2 regions of the Amycolatopsis sp. WQ 127309 genome follow, and region 2 is predicted to be linked to the other one. Evidence: riboswitches for the same ligand, from Rfam matches in the RefSeq annotation. Region 2 holds a riboswitch; the other holds the start of a gene.

Region 1 (7,645 bases), 570 kb from region 2:
CAGAAATACGACAGCCGCGGCGGACGCGATCGCGGGCGCCAGCGCCGGCAGCGTCACCGACCGGAACGCCCGCCACGGTGACGCGCCGAGCGCCCGCGCGGCGTCGGACGTCCGCGAGTCCAGCCGCGCCCAGAGCCCGGCGACGGTCCGCGCGACGACGGCGACGTTGAAGAACGCGTTGGCCAGCACGATCGGCAGCACGCCGCCGTCCGGCCAGAGCGCCCGGAACGCCAGCCCGACCACCACGGTCGGCAGCACGAACGGCACGAGCACCAGCGTCCGCGCCAGGCCGACGCCGGGCAGCCGCACCCGGGAAAGCAGGAACGCCACCGGCAGCCCGGCCAGCACCGCGACGACCGTCGAGCCCGCGGCGGTGGCCACCGTGAAGCCGGCCAGCCGCCAGGTCTGCGGGTCGCCCAGCACGACGTCGAGCCCGCCCGCGGCGAACCCGCGGCCGATGATCGCCAGCACCGGCCAGGCGAAGAAGACCACCAGGAAACCGATCGGGGCCAGCCCGAGCAGCGCCAGGCCGATGCCGCGTGCGGTCCTGGGTGGCGCTACGACTGCACGAGCGTGCGCCATTCGCCGATCCACTTCTCACGCCCGGCCTGCACCTGGTCCGCGGTCAGCGCCTGCGGCTTCTGCGGCAGCGGCGCGACCTGCGCCCAGCCCGCCGGCAGGTCGACGCCCTGGCGCGCCGGGTAGACGTACATGTTGGCCGCCACGGTCGCCTGGAACTGCTGCGAAAGCAGGAAGTCGACGACCTTGCGCGCGTTCTCCTCCTGCTTGCCGCCTGCCAGCACCCCGGCGTACTCGACCTGCCGGTAACAGGTGTCGAGCAGCGCCTTCGTCCGCGGCTTCCCGTCGTCGCCCACCTCGGCGGCCGGCGACGACGCGTACGAGACGACGATCGGCCGCGGCCCCTTGCCGGACGAGCCCGAGAACTCCTTCGTGTAGGCCTCTTCCCAGCCGCTGACCACCTTGAGGCCGTTGGCCTTCAGCTTGGTCCAGTAGTCCTTCCAGCCGGCCTCGCCGTACTTCGCGACGGTGCCGAGCAGGAACGCGAGCCCGGGCGACGCCGTCGCCGGGTCCTCGGCGACCAGCAGGTCCTTGTACTTCGGGTCGGCCAGGTCGTCGTACGACTCCGGCGCCGGGATCCCCTTGGCCGTGAAGTAGTTCGTGTCGACGTTGACGCAGACGTCGCCGACGTCGACCGCCGAGAGCCGGTGCTCCGGGTCGACGGCGTAGCGCTGCGGCCCGCGGTCGGCTTCCGGGCTGGTGTAGGGCTCGAAGACGCCCTCGGCGAGCGCGCGCGAGGCGAAGGTCGAGTCGACGCCGTACGCGACGTCGCCGACCGGGTTCGCCTTGGTGAGCACGAGCTTGTTGGTCAGCGAGCCGGCGTCGCCCTGCTTGAGCACGGAGATCTTGATGCCCGACTGCTGCTGGAAGGCGTCGAGCACCTCCTGCGGCGCCAGGAAGGAGTCGTGCGTCACCAGGGTGACGGTGGGCGTCTGCTTCGCGTCACCGGACCCGTCCGACAGCGAACACGCCGCTGTGACGACGCTGACGACGGCGATGGCCGTCGCGGCGCGAACAGCACTGCGTTTCATCTACCCTCCTGCACTTCGCCGGACGAGGAGGGAAAGCCCTCCCTTCGCCGGCATGATCCGGGATCAGGTGCTAACGGTCGCGGGTCACCCCGCCTCTCAGCCCGGCTCACCGGACTCCCGTGGCAACCGTGCACCTTAGTCCAGGACGTTGGACGATGGAGCCATGACGGAAATCTTGAGCGACGACGAGGCCGACCGGGCCCTGCTCTCCGGGTGGGTCCGGCACGACAAGGTCATCCGGCGCGAGGTGGAGCTGCCGAGCTTCCCGAAGGCGATCGAGGTGGTGGACCGCGTCGCGGTGCTGGCCGAGGCCGCCGATCACCACCCGGACATCGACATCCGCTGGCGCACGCTGACCTTCCACCTCAGCACGCATTCGGCAGGTGGGCTGACGAAAAAGGACTTCGCGCTGGCCAAGCAGATCAACGAGACCCTCGACGGACTGTGATCCCGGCTACTCTGAGTGCACGAAAGCCCGCGTTCGGCGTCTCTCGGTAAAGGACTTCGCACCGAGAGGCAGATATGACGCAGGCGATCGTAGTGGGCACAGTGGCATTCGCGACGATGGTGGCCGCGGCCGGCGGGGTGCTCTGGTTCACCGTCCGCAGTCACCGTCACTCGGACGGCTGAGTGCCGTTTCCGCTGGTCAGCGACATGATCGGGTGAGCTTCGTCACAGCTGCTAACACTCGGCATGGTCAACGCGCTGAACCCGCGGAAGCATCGGCCCGCTCGTAGGGAAAACGCCATGAACAGCACCCCCGCCACCGCCGCCCTGACCGCCACCCAGCGCGCCTGGATCAACGCCCTCGCGACCGCCGTCGTGCTGATCACGATCGCGCTGATGGGCCTCCTCGGCTAGTCCGCCCGGTCGTAGGCCTGCCGGGCTTCTCGCAGGCTCGGCAGGTACTTCTCCGCCCACTCGCGGCAGCGGTCCATGGGCTCGAACAGGGTCCGGCCCAGGTCCGTCAGCGTGTACTCGACGCGCGGCGGGTTCTCGTCGTAGGTCTTGCGGGTGATCATCCCGTCGCGCTCCAGGGACCGCAGCGTCTCGGTGAGCACCTTCGGGCTGACGTTCCGGAGCGGCACGCGCAGCTCGGAGAAGCGGCGCGGCCCGTCCTTGAGGCAGACGACGACCATGCCGCCCCACTTGTCCCCGATCCGGAACGGCGTGTCGGCCGACGGGCATTGCGGCGCGAAGAGATCAGCGGTCAGCGGCTCCACCCGGCCGACGTTAGGCCACGCCGTCGACGAGCAGCAACCGCCGTCGCAGCGCGGTCTTGCTCAGCTCGAGCGCTTCGGCGTACTCGGCGGAGGCGTACCAGCGTTCGGCCGTCTCACGGTCCGGGAACTCGACGAGGACGACGCGCTTGTCGCAGACCCCTTCGAGAACGGTGGGTGTCGCGCCCCTCGCGAGGTAGCGCCCTTGATACCCCGTGATCGACGCTTGGGCGAGTTCGCGGTAGCGCTGGGCCGCGGTTTCATCGAGGATCTCGACCTCGGAGATGACGTAGACGCTCACGGTTCCGAGGGTGGCAGAACTCCGGAGCCCTCACCTGGTGCTGTCACTACCCGGATTTCTTCCGGCGGCGGGAACTCGACGGGCGTCTCGTCGGCCACGCTCCAGTATTCGAGGCCGGACAAGCGGCCTTCGTCGACGAACAGGATGAGCCCGCCGTCCGCCACGTCGACGTCCACGGCGACCCGGCTCCCGACGTCGGCCACCGTCACGGTTTCGTCGACGGCGAGGTCGATCGTGGGACAGCCGCACGGGCAGCGGCCGGTCACCTCGGCCGTGCGCGCCTGGGCGCGAAGGGCCGCGGCACCGGGAAAGTCCGTCGCCAGCAGCAGGTCCAGGACCGCTCTCTCGCGCGGGGTGAGCGGCCGGCGTCCCGCGGTCAATAGCGTGGCATGTTCGGGATCGCCTTCTCGGCGACCTCGATGAGGGCCTCGACCTTCGCCACGTCGGCCGTCACGTCCTCCGCGGTCACCGAGGGCGCCTCCGAAGACCGGTAGGCGACTTCGTTGCGCCGGACCCGCATCCGGTTGAAGGGCCGCAAAACCGGCCCCATCGGCGGATCCAGCTGCGCGAGGACCGCCTCGTAGACGGTGACGTGCCCACCTCGGCTCGTCACCCGCAGCCCCTGGTTCTGCAGGACGGCGGCCAGCGCGCGCCGTGCGCTGTCGTAGGCCAGCGTGTAGGCGCCTTCCGGATCCGTGTCCTGCAGCTGCCGCGCCGACGCGAGGTGCGTACGGGCCCTGACGAGCTCGGCCTCGGCCGCCTCCCGCGACGCCGGAACGTGCTCGATGGCGCCGCGCGCGAGGAACGCGTCGATCCGTTCACGGCCTTGGTTCCACTGCGGCATCAGGTCTCCTGGCTGAGTTTCACCAGCGGACGCTCACGCACGCTGGTGAGGAACGGATCGGTGGTGCTCGCCGCCCACGACTCGGGCGAGACCCGGTGGACGTTGACCTCGCGCCCCAGCCGCCGCGACACCTGTTCCGCCGAGTCGAAGAGCGCGTCCGGATCGGGCGACCCGACCACGAGGACATCGACGTCGCCGGGCGGAAGACCGGGTTCACCGTTGTAGCGCGCGGCCCAGGAGCCGTAGATGTAGGCCTCACGCACGCCGGCCAGCCCGGACAGGGCCTCGGCGAGCAGCGGCAACGGCCCGAAGGTGACGGCGATGAGCTCGCTCAGGGGCGGGTAGAGCGGGGTGTCGGTACGCGCCTTGACGAGCCGGCTGCGGCCCACCCGCCGGTCTTCCAGGATCCCGCCACCGGTCAGCCGCTCGACTTCACGCAGAACGGCGGTGGGCGTGACACCACAGGCCTCGGCGAGCTCGGTGATGCTGTACTCGCGATCCGGGTGCAGGAGCACGAGCGCGAGCAGCTCACCCTGCATGCGCGAACGCAGCAGGGGCAGCAAGCTCGGCGAAGCTTTCATTGAACGCAGTATATCCTGCGTCCAATGAAAGTAACAACCAGCAACAAGCCGCTACTCGGCCAGCGCGAGGTCGGCGATGACCAGCAGGCGCTCGTAGTACGGCCGCCCCGCAGCGGGGAACTCCGCCAGCGACGACCTCAGCCCGCCCGCGGCACGCGCGAAGGACATCCGCGCGCCCGGCGGCAGTGATCCCGCCCGGCTCGCCCATCCGCAGATGTCGGCGTCGATCATCACGGCGCACACGGACCCGTAAACCTCACCTCGCCTGACCGCCGACGGAAACGGCGCGGCGAGGTGCTCCTCGAGGACGGCAGCCAGGTCGCTCATCACCCGGCCAACCTGCGGCGTGGGGCCGACACGGATCTAGACGTTGAAGCGGAACTCCACCACGTCGCCGTCCGCCATGGTGTAGTCCTTGCCCTCCATGCGGACCTTGCCCGCGGCCCGCGCCGCCGCCATCGAGCCGGCGTCCATCAGGTCGGCGTACGAGACGATCTCCGCCTTGATAAAGCCACGCTCGAAATCCGTGTGGATGACGCCGGCGGCCTGCGGGGCGGTCGCGCCCTGCGGGATGGTCCAGGCGCGCGACTCCTTGGGGCCCGCGGTCAGGTACGTCTGCAGGCCGAGCGTGTGGAACCCGGCGCGGGCCAGCGAGTACAGGCCCGGCTCCGGCTGCCCGACCGACTCGAGCAGCTCGCGCACGGACTCCTCGTCGTCCAGTTCCAGCAGCTCCTGCTCGACCTTCGCGTCGAGGAACACCGCGTCGGCCGGCGCGACCAGCTTCGTCAGCTCCTCGCGGCGGGCTTCGTCGGTAAGGACGCCTTCGTCGGCGTTGAAGACGTACAGGAACGGCTTCGTCGTCAGGAGGCTGTGCTCGCGAAGCAGTTCGAGGTCGACGTCCTTCTGCGCGGAGAAGAGAGTGCGACCGCTGTCGAGGATCTCCTTCGCCTTCTGCGCAGCCTCGAGCGCGGGCTTCGCTTCCTTCTTGGTCCGCGCTTCCTTCTCCAGGCGCCAGACGGCCTTCTCGAGCGTCTGCAGGTCGGCCAGGATCAGCTCGGTGTTGATCGTCTCGATGTCGCTCAGCGGGTCGATCTTGCCGTCGACGTGGATCACGTCCGGGTCGTCGAACACGCGGATGACCTGGCAGATCGCGTTGGCCTCACGGATGTTCGCGAGGAACTTGTTGCCCAGCCCGGCGCCCTCGGAGGCCCCCTTCACGATGCCCGCGATGTCCACAAAGGACACCACTGCCGGCACGATCTTCTCCGACTTGAACAGCTCGGCGAGCTTGTCCAGCCGCGGGTCCGGCAGCGGGACCACGCCGACGTTCGGCTCGATCGTCGCGAACGGGTAGTTCGCGGCGAGCACGTCGTTGCGGGTCAGCGCGTTGAACAGGGTGGACTTGCCGACGTTGGGCAGACCGACGATACCGAGGGTGAGGCTCACGACCCCGAAGTCTACGTGGCCGGTCCGCGGCGGCCGCCAGGGCTCGCGACCAGGCCGAACGCCGTGTCGGATTCCCGCCAGCCGCGGCGCTGACCTGCTGGCAGGGTGGGATTCATGGTTCCGAACACGGCGGTCGCCGAGGCCCCGGCGCTCTGGCGCGACGCCGAGCGCTGCTACCGCGTCGTCACCGCCCGCGACCCGCGGTTCGACGGCCAGTTCATCATGGCGGTCCGCACCACCGGCATCTACTGCCGCCCGTCGTGCCCGGCGTCGACGCCGAAGGAGCAGAACGTCCGCTTCTACCCGACGTCGGCGGCCGCGCAGGCCAACGGCTTCCGCGCCTGCCGCCGCTGCTTCCCCGACGCCGTGCCCGGGTCGCCGGACTGGAACCTGCGCGCCGACCTGGCGGCGCGGGCGATGCGCCTGATCTCCGACGGGACGGTCGAACGCGAAGGCGTGCCGGGTCTCGCACGGCGGCTCGGCTACTCCGAGCGTCAGCTGGGCCGCGTGCTCACCGCCGAACTGGGCGCCGGCCCGCTCGCGCTCGCCCGGGCGCACCGCGCGCATTCGGCGCGGCTGCTCATCGAGATGTCCGAGCTGCCGCTGACCGACGTCGCGTTCGCGGCGGGCTTCTCCAGCGTGCGGCAGTTCAACGAGACGATCCGCGAAGTGTTCGCGACAACGCCTTCGCAGCTTCGCGCCTTCGCTGCTTCGCGGCGTAGACGTCAGGGAGACGTAGGCGGAACGCGGCTCAGCCTGCGACTGCCGTTCAGACCACCCTTCGACGCCTTCGGGCTGCTTCGCTTCTTCGCGGACCAGGCGGTGCCGGGCGTCGAGGACGTCACCGACGGCACGTACACCCGCACGCTGCGCCTCGCGCACGGCACCGGCGTCGTGCGGCTGACGCCGGAGCCGGACCACGTGCGTTGCGAGCTGCACCTCGCCGACCTGCGCGATCTGAGCAGCGCGGTCAGCCGGGTCCGCAGGCTGCTGGACCTCGACGCCGACCCGGCGGCGGTCACGCGCGTCCTCGGCGCCGACCCCGCGCTGGCGTCGATCGTCGAGGCGGTGCCGGGAATCCGCGTCCCGGGCGCGGTCGACGGCGAGGAGCTGCTGCTGCGTTCCCTGCTCGGCCGGGGTCTACCGGCCGCCCTCGGCGAGGAGGTACCCGGCGAAGCGGGAGTGACGAGGTTGTTCCCGACGGCGGCCCGGATCGCGACGGCGGGACCGCCGTCGGTGCGGGGCGTCGCGGCGGCGCTGGCCGAGGGCCGGCTGGACGTGCACGTCGGCCGCGACGCGGCGGATCTGCGGGCGGAGCTGCTCGCGTGCCCGGGGATCGACGCGTGGACGGCGGACTACGTGCTGATGCGGGTCCTCGGCGCGCCGGACGTCCTGCTGACCGACGACGCCGCGTTGCAGCGCGGGGCGACGGCGCTCGGCATCACGGACCTCGCGGACCGGGCCCGCCAGTGGACGCCGTGGTGCTCCTACGCCGGGATGTACCTGCGGCGCGCCGATCCGGCGGGGCCGGAACCTGTCGCGAACAGCGGCTAGCCCTGCTCGCCCCGCCACAGCAACGCCTGGGCCACGATCACCTGGTCACCGTCGAAGGTGGCTGCCGGTGAGCCGTGTAAGCGATAGCC
Region 2 (7,645 bases):
CCGGATCACTGGCGATCCTCCAGTCGTCCTTCGCGCACGACGCGCGCGCCCGCGCGATCGGCGCGTGGTCCGGCCTCGGCGGCATCGCGGCCGCCGCCGGGCCGCTGCTCGGCGGGCTGCTGGTCCAGCTGTGGTCGTGGCGGCTGGCGTTCCTGATCAACGTGCCGATCGCGGTCGCCGTCGTCTTCATGGCGCGCAAGTTCGTGCCCGAGTCGCGGGACGAGGAAGCGACCGGGCACCCGGACTTCGGCGCCGCCGCGCTCGGCGCGATCGGCCTCGCCGGGATCACCGGCGCGCTGGTCGAGGCGCCGGGACGCGGCATCGGCGACCCGATCGTGCTGGTCGCGGGCGTGCTGGGGATCGCGGGGCTGGCCGCGTTCGTGTTCGTCCAGCACCGCTCGCGGGAGCCGCTGGTGCCGCCGTCGCTGTTCCGCGACCGGACGTTCACCCTGTCCAACGCGCTGACCTTCGCCATGTACGCGGCACTCGGCGGCGTGCTGATGCTGATGGTCATGCAGCTGCAGGTCTCGCTCGGCTACTCGCCGACCGCGGCCGGCCTGTCCGGGCTGCCGCTCACGGTGATCATGCTGCTGCTCTCGGGCCGCTCGGGCGCGCTCGCGCAGCGCATCGGCCCGCGGACGCAGCTGGTGGTCGGGCCGATCGTCGTCGGCATCGGGATGCTGCTGATGCTGCGCATCGCGCCCGGCGCGTCCTACCTCGGGGCCGTGCTGCCCGCGGTCGTCGTGTTCGGGCTGGGCCTGGCGACCGTGGTGGCCCCGGTGACCGCGACGGTGCTCGCCGCGGCCCCGGACCGCTACGCCGGCGTCGCGTCGGGCGTCAACAACGCGATCGCCCGCTCCGGCGGCCTGCTGGCGGTGGCGGTGCTGCCCGCCGCGGCCGGGCTGACCGGCGAGGCGTACAACGACCCGGTCGCGCTGACCGCGGGCTGGCGGACGGCGTTGATCATCTGCGCGGTCCTGGCCATCGCCGGCGGGCTGATCGCGCTCGGCATCCACAACGGCGTCCTCGCGCCGCCCACCCCCGCGCCCGCGCCGCCGGCCGCGCCTCCGGTCGCCGACGAGTCGCCCCACCTGGGCGAGTGCTTCAGCTGCGGCGTCGAGGGCCCGCCGACACACGTGCGCCGAGGGGCCCCGGCCGCCGGCTCCTGACGGGGCCCATGCGGGCCGAGCGGGTCAGGCCAGGATCTCCGCGAACAGCGCCGGGTCGATGTTGCCGCCGGAGACGATCGCCACCGTGCGGCCGGTGGGCAGCTCGGCCGCGTGGTGCAGGTAGGCCGCCGTCGTCACCGCGCCGCTGGGCTCGGCGACCAGGCGGGCCTTGTGCGCCAGCGTCCGGACGGCGTCGCGGATCTCGTCCTCGGTGACCGTCACCATGGCGTCGACGACCTTCGTGAGGTGCGCGAAGGTCAGCTCGGACGGCTGCGCGCGCAGGCCGTCGGCGATCGTGCGAGCGCGGTCGGCCATCGGCCAGTCGACCTGGCGGCCCAGCCGCAGGCCCTCGGTCGTGTCACCGGCCAGCACGGGCTCGACGCCGATGACCCGCGCCCGCGGGCAGCGCGCCTTGATCGCGGTGCCGACGCCGGCGGCGAGCCCGCCGCCGCTGACCGGCACCAGCACGACGTCGACGTCCGGCAGGTCTTCGGCGATCTCCAGGCCCGCGGTGCCCTGCCCGGCGATGATCGCCGCGTGGTCGTAGGGCGGGACGAGGGTCAGCCCGCGTTCGGCGGCCAGTTCGTGCGCTTTGGCCTCGTGTTCGCCGATCGGCACCTCGATCACCTCGGCGCCGTACGAGCGGGTGGCCTCGACCTTGATCCGCGGTGCGACGTCCGGCACGACGATCACCGCGGGCACGCCGTACTGCCGCGCCGCGTACGCGACGGCCTGCGCGTGGTTGCCGCTCGAGTAGGCGATGACGCCGCGGGCGCGCGTCGCGTCGTCGAGGGTGCCGATCGCGTTGAACGCGCCGCGCACCTTGAACGCGCCGATCGGTTGCAGGCTCTCGGGTTTGAGCCACAAGGACCCGCGCGGGTCCCACGTCTGGAGCAACAGCGGCGTGCGCACGGCGACACCTTCGACGCGCTTCGCGGCCGCCTCGATGTCGGAGATCGTGACCAGTTCCATGTGCCGAGTATGTCAAGAAACCGTTCGGTTTACACTGTCCATAGTGGACGGTCAACGTGGCGCTCCTCACGCCGCGGCAACGCAGGGAGTTTCCCGCGCGCCTTACACGTTGGACAGGGGAGAAGACTTACTACCGGATCGGGATCATGAGCAAGGAGAACGCAGCGACTTCCGAAACGAAGGAAGCAAAGTCAGGACTGCGCATCGCGCAGGTGATGGCGGCGGCGCTCGCGGCGGTGACGGCGGCGCTGCTGGGGTCGACGCTCGGCGTGGCGGGCACGGTGGCCGGCGCGGGCGTGGCGAGCGTGATCACCACGGTCGGCGGCGAGGTGTACCTGCGCTCACTGCAGCGCACGCGCGCGGCCGCGTCGAAGGCCCGCCAGTTGGCGACGTCGGGGATCCGCCGCCGAGGTGGCGCCGAGGTGCCCTTGGCCGAGCAACCCACGGTCCGGCTGAAGCGCCCGGACGACCTGCCCACGGACGGTCCGGACGACGAGCCGGGCAGGCTGCGCAAACTGCGCTGGCCGCTGATCATCGGCACGAGCGTGGTGGCGTTCGCGGTGGCGATCCTGGCGATGGTCAGCGTGGACGCGGCCACGGGCGGCAAGGTGGCGGGCGGCACGGGAGCGGGCATCGGCAAGATCTTCGGCAGCGGCTCGGGCCCCTCGACCCCGACCCCGTCGACGACGCCCTCGACCTCGACGAACGACACCCAGGACTCACCGACGGACACGTCGCCGACGACGACCCAGTCGAACACCCCACCGACGACCTCGTCGGACACGCCGACCACAACCCCGACAACGCCGAGTACGACGTCGCAGAAGCCGACAACCTCGGCGGCACCCCCGACCAGCCAGGGCGCGGCGTCCACCCCGACCCCGTAAAGCCGTGAAGGACTCCTTACCGGCCATAAGAGCCGGTAAGGAGTCCTTCACGGACTTCAGGGTCAGAGCAGGTGGGAGCGCAGTTCGCGGGCTGCCGCAGCCGGGTCCTCCGCCTCCGTGATCGCCCGGACCACCACGATCCGCGACGCTCCCGCCGCCAGGACCTCCGGCAACCTCGGGACGTCGATGCCGCCGATGGCGAACCACGGCCGGGACACCGCGGCGGCGGCCGTGGAACGGACCAGGTCCAGGCCCGGTGCCGAGCGGCCCGGCTTGGTCGGCGTCGGCCAGCAGGGGCCTGTGCAGAAGTAGTCCACACCCGGCTCGGAAGCAGCGGCCGCAGCCTGGTCAAGAGAGTGTGTCGAGCGGCCGATCACCACGTCGTCGCCCACGATGCGGCGGGCCAGGGGGACCGGGATGTCGTCCTGGCCCAGGTGGAGGACGTCCGCGCCGACCGCCAGGGCCACGTCCGCCCGGTCGTTCACCGAGAGCAGCGCTCCGTGGCGCTCGCACGCCTCCGCCAGCACCTCCAGCGCCGCGATCTCGCCCGCGGCTTCCAAGGCGCCGGTCTTGTCCCGGAGCTGGATGATGTCGACGCCGCCGGACAGGGCCGCGTCGGCGAACGCGGCGAGGTCGCCGCGGGTCGTCCGGGCGTCCGTGCACAGGTACAGGCGCGCGGTGTCGAGGCGGGCGCGGATCTTGTCACCGGAGAGGGCGGGCATAGCGGCGACCGTACCTGGCCGGTTACCGGTCCGGCCAAAAGCAGGCCGGCCTCGAGCGGTACGTGCCGTTGCCACGAAAGCCATCCGGCCGTGACTGTGGTTGGACTGGTAACGAACGGCACAGTAGGGTGACGGAGTCCGCACGGGAGCCCGAGGCACGGGCTGAGAGGGAGCTGCCGCTCCGACCGTGGAACCTGATCCGGGTCATGCCGGCGCAGGGAGCGTGATCCCATGACGAACACCGTGGCCGTGGTCGGTGCCGGCGTGATCGGCCTGTCCGCGGCGTGGCGCGCGGCCGCGAACGGTCACGCGGTCACCGTCCACGACCCCGAACCCGTGCGCGGTGGCGCGTCCTGGCTGGCCGGCGGCATGCTCGCCCCGGTCACCGAGGCCTGGCCGGGCGAGGAAGACGTCCTCGCCCTCGGCGAAGAGTCCCTCCGCCGCTGGCCCGGCTTCGCGGCCGACCTCAAGCAAGAGGGCGTCGATCCCGGCTTGGCCGAGCACGGGACGCTGGTCGTCGCCTTCGACAGCGCCGACGCCGGGTACCTCGACATCCTCGCCGGCCACCTGCAGTCCCTCGGCCGCGCGGCCGAACGCCTCACCGGGCGCGCGGCCAAGCGGCTCGAACCCGGCGTCGGATCCGTCCGAAGTGGACTCCACGTGCCCGGCGACCTGGCCGTGGACAACCGGAAACTGCTCAACGCGCTGTACGCGGCCTGCGTCAACCACCAAGTCCGGTTCGTCCGCGAACGCGTCGAAACGATCCCGGACGCCGACGCCGTCGTGCTCGCCGCCGGCGCCTGGACCGGGCGGCTGCACCCGAAACTGGCCGACGCCGTCCGCCCGCTCAAGGGCGAGATCCTCCGCCTCAAACCGCGCCGTGGCTGCCTGCCGCCGCCGACGCGGACCGTCCGCGCCGTGGTCGAAGGCCGGCCGATCTACCTCGTCCCGCGCGGCGACCAGGAGCTCGTCCTCGGCGCGACGCAGTACGAAGCGGGCTTCGACCAGGCCGTCACCGCGCGCGGCGTCCGCGAGCTGATCGAGGGCGCCGAGCGCGTCTTCCCGGCGATCACCGAGTACGAGCTGGTCGAGACGGCCGCGGGCCTGCGCGCCGGCAGCCGTGACGCGCTGCCGTACCTCGGCGTCCTGGACGACGGCGTCTACGCCGCGACCGGGCACCACCGCAACGGCCTGCTGCTGGCCCCCGTGACCGCGGCCGCCGTGGTCGCCTGGCTCGAAGGTGAGAAGCCGCCCGAAGGCGTCGAAGCGGCTTCACCCGCCCGCCTGCACCAGAAGGAGCACGTGTGATGGAGATCAAGCTCAACGGCAAGTGGACGGAGTTCCCGGACGACGCCACCGTCGCCGACGTCCTCGACGCCGCCGGCGGGCAGCGGCCCGGGATCGCCGTCGCGGTCGACGGCGTGGTCGTCCGCCGCGGCGACTGGGCGGCCACCGCCGTCCCCAAGGGCGCGGCGCTCGACGTGCTCACCGCCGTCCAGGGAGGCTGAAGTGGACGAAGCACCGCTCGTCATCGGCACGCACAAGCTGTCGTCACGGCTGATCATCGGCACCGGCGGCGCGGCGAACCTCGCTGTGCTCGAACGGGCGCTGGTCGCGTCCGGCACCGAGCTGACGACCGTCGCCATGCGCCGCGCCGACGCCGAGGGCGGCTCCGGCGTCCTGGAACTGCTCCGGCGCCTCGGGATCGAGCTGCTGCCGAACACCGCGGGCTGCCGCACGGCCGCCGAGGCCGTGCTCACCGCGCGGCTGGCGCGCGAGGCGCTCGGTACCGATCTGATCAAGCTCGAAGTCCACGCGGACGACCGGACGCTGCTGCCGGACCCCGTCGAAACCCTCGACGCGGCCGAGCAGCTGGCCGCCGACGGGTTCACCGTGTTCGTCTACACGAACGACGACCCGGTGCTCGCGCTGCGGCTGGAGGAGGCCGGCTGCGCCGCCGTGATGCCGCTGGGCGCGCCGATCGGCACCGGCCTCGGGATCCGGAATCCGCACAACATCGAGCTGATCGTCTCGCGAGCGAGCGTCCCGGTGATCCTCGACGCCGGAATCGGCACCGCGTCGGACGCCACCCTGGCGATGGAGCTGGGCTGCGACGCCGTCCTGCTGTCCACCGCGGTCACCCGGGCCAGTGATCCCGAGCGGATGGCCGCGGCGATGCGGTCGGCCGTCGTCGCCGGACGGCTGGCCCGCGGCGCGGGACGGGTGCCGCAGCGCTTCTGGGCGCAGGCGTCGAGCCCGCCGCGGTGAACCGGAGCGCCTTAACACCGAACCTGCACCGCCAACCCGTAAGGTAGACGGAACTTTCCGGCGCACCCGCGCACGGGTGAGGGCAGAAGGAGCCAGCCGTGACCACATCGGTTCAGGACACCTCGGGCAGGTTGTACCTCGCCGTGGGAAGGCTGTCCCGGTCACTGCGCCAGGCCGGTGTGCCGGGCCCCGGCCACGGCGCGATCTCCGCGCTCGCGACGCTGGTCCACGCCGGCCAGCTGCGCCTCGGCGACCTCGCGGCCAAGGAGGGCGTCGCGGCGGCGACCATGTCGCGGATCATCGCGTCCCTGGTCGAGGCCGGGTACGTCAGCCGCGAGTCCGACCCGGTCGACCGGCGGGCGTGGCTGGCGAAGGCCACCGAAGAGGGCGAGCGGCTCGTGTCCGGCGTCCGGTCGACGCGCGTCCAGGAGCTGAACCGGCGGCTCGACAAGCTGTCGCCGGAGCACCGCGAGGCGCTGACCACGGCACTCCCGGCGCTCGAAGCGCTGATCGCCGACGAAGACCGCTAAGCGGCGTTCTGCCGCAGCTCGGCCAGCTCCGCGCGCAGGGCGCGGAGCTCTTCGAGGATCTCGCGGTTCGCTTCGGCCTGCGTCGCGGCCTGCTTCGCCTCTTCTTCGCGGATGTCCTGGCGCAGCTCGTCCTCCATGCCGCTGACCACGACGGCGATGAAGAGGTTCAGCACCGCGAAGCTGGACACCAGGATGTAGACGACGAAGAAGATCCAGGCCATCGGCGCCTGCTGCATGATCTCCTTCGCGATGTCCGGCCACGCCTCACCGGTCATCACCTGGAACAACGTGAACAACGACGTCCCGAGGTCGCCGAAGTTCTCCGGCGAGATCACGCCGAACAGCTTGGTCGCCATCACCCCCGCGACGAAGATGATCAGCCCGAGCAGCGCGGCGATCGACGCCATCCCGGGGATCGCCGCGAGCAGCCCGGAGACGACCTTCCGCATCGACGGCACGACGGAGATCAGCCGCAGCACCCGGAGCACGCGCAGCGACCGCAGCACCGCGAACGGCCCGGTCGCCGGGATCACGGCGATGCCGACGACCAGCAGGTCGAAGACGTTCCAGTTGTCCCGGAAGAACGCGCCGCGGTAGGCGTAGAACTTCGCCAGCAGCTCGGCGACGAAGATGCCGAGCGCGATGTGGTCGAGGGTGTGCAGGAGGCCGCCGTAGCCGTCGATCAGCGACGTCGACGTCTCCATGCCGAGGGTGACCGCGTTGAACACGATCACCGCGATGATGAAGTTCTGGAAGCGGCGGTCCTCGAGGAACCTCGCGACCCGTTCGCGCCCGGTCAAGGCCGTCCCCCGTTGTGGTCAAGGATCAGTAAACGAGGAAAGGGTAACCGGACGGGTACTCAGCGCTCTTCGGGTGCCAGCCGCCAGAAGGCCGAGGCTGGTGTGGTTCGGGCGCCCGCGCGGTGCCGTGTCGCGCGGGCGCCGGCGACCGGTTTGCCCGGGTCCCGGGCACGGGCCGCAGGAAGGGTGCGGCCGCGGCGGGGTGACCCGCGATCTTCGGGGGCCGGCTGCCGGACAGCCTGATTCGGTCGCCCCAGCGGAGGGTTTCGTGCGCGAATGGCGGCGACCAGCGGGTCT

Evidence for each region. A riboswitch is a leader RNA that binds a small molecule or an ion and turns the genes downstream of it on or off. The one in region 2 is predicted to bind thiamine pyrophosphate.
Region 1: another riboswitch for thiamine pyrophosphate. It lies ahead of MUY22_RS05115 (thiamine ABC transporter substrate binding subunit); the one in region 2 lies ahead of thiO (glycine oxidase ThiO).

What each region holds. Positions count from the first base shown of each region.
Region 1 covers NZ_CP095481.1:1,218,435-1,226,079, forward strand. Annotated here, with positions in the region: gene MUY22_RS05110 (ABC transporter permease) at 1-582, opposite strand, end outside; gene MUY22_RS05115 (thiamine ABC transporter substrate binding subunit) at 558-1,610, opposite strand; TPP riboswitch at 1,632-1,741, opposite strand; gene MUY22_RS05120 (4a-hydroxytetrahydrobiopterin dehydratase) at 1,774-2,058, shown strand; gene MUY22_RS05125 (helix-turn-helix domain-containing protein) at 2,468-2,833, opposite strand; gene MUY22_RS05130 (DUF1330 domain-containing protein) at 2,844-3,131, opposite strand; gene MUY22_RS05135 (hypothetical protein) at 3,128-3,511, opposite strand; gene MUY22_RS05140 (hypothetical protein) at 3,508-3,975, opposite strand; gene MUY22_RS05145 (ArsR family transcriptional regulator) at 3,975-4,556, opposite strand; gene MUY22_RS05150 (hypothetical protein) at 4,608-4,883, opposite strand; gene ychF (redox-regulated ATPase YchF) at 4,920-6,002, opposite strand; gene MUY22_RS05160 (DNA-3-methyladenine glycosylase 2 family protein) at 6,117-7,556, shown strand; gene MUY22_RS05165 (DUF1737 domain-containing protein) at 7,553-7,645, opposite strand, start outside.
Region 2 covers NZ_CP095481.1:1,789,556-1,797,200, reverse strand. Annotated here, with positions in the region: gene MUY22_RS07985 (MFS transporter) at 1-1,169, shown strand, start outside; gene MUY22_RS07980 (threonine/serine dehydratase) at 1,194-2,141, opposite strand; gene MUY22_RS07975 (hypothetical protein) at 2,288-3,028, shown strand; gene thiE (thiamine phosphate synthase) at 3,091-3,750, opposite strand; TPP riboswitch at 3,883-3,988, shown strand; gene thiO (glycine oxidase ThiO) at 3,982-5,058, shown strand; gene thiS (sulfur carrier protein ThiS) at 5,058-5,258, shown strand; gene MUY22_RS07955 (thiazole synthase) at 5,260-6,018, shown strand; gene MUY22_RS07950 (MarR family winged helix-turn-helix transcriptional regulator) at 6,117-6,548, shown strand; gene MUY22_RS07945 (ion transporter) at 6,545-7,348, opposite strand.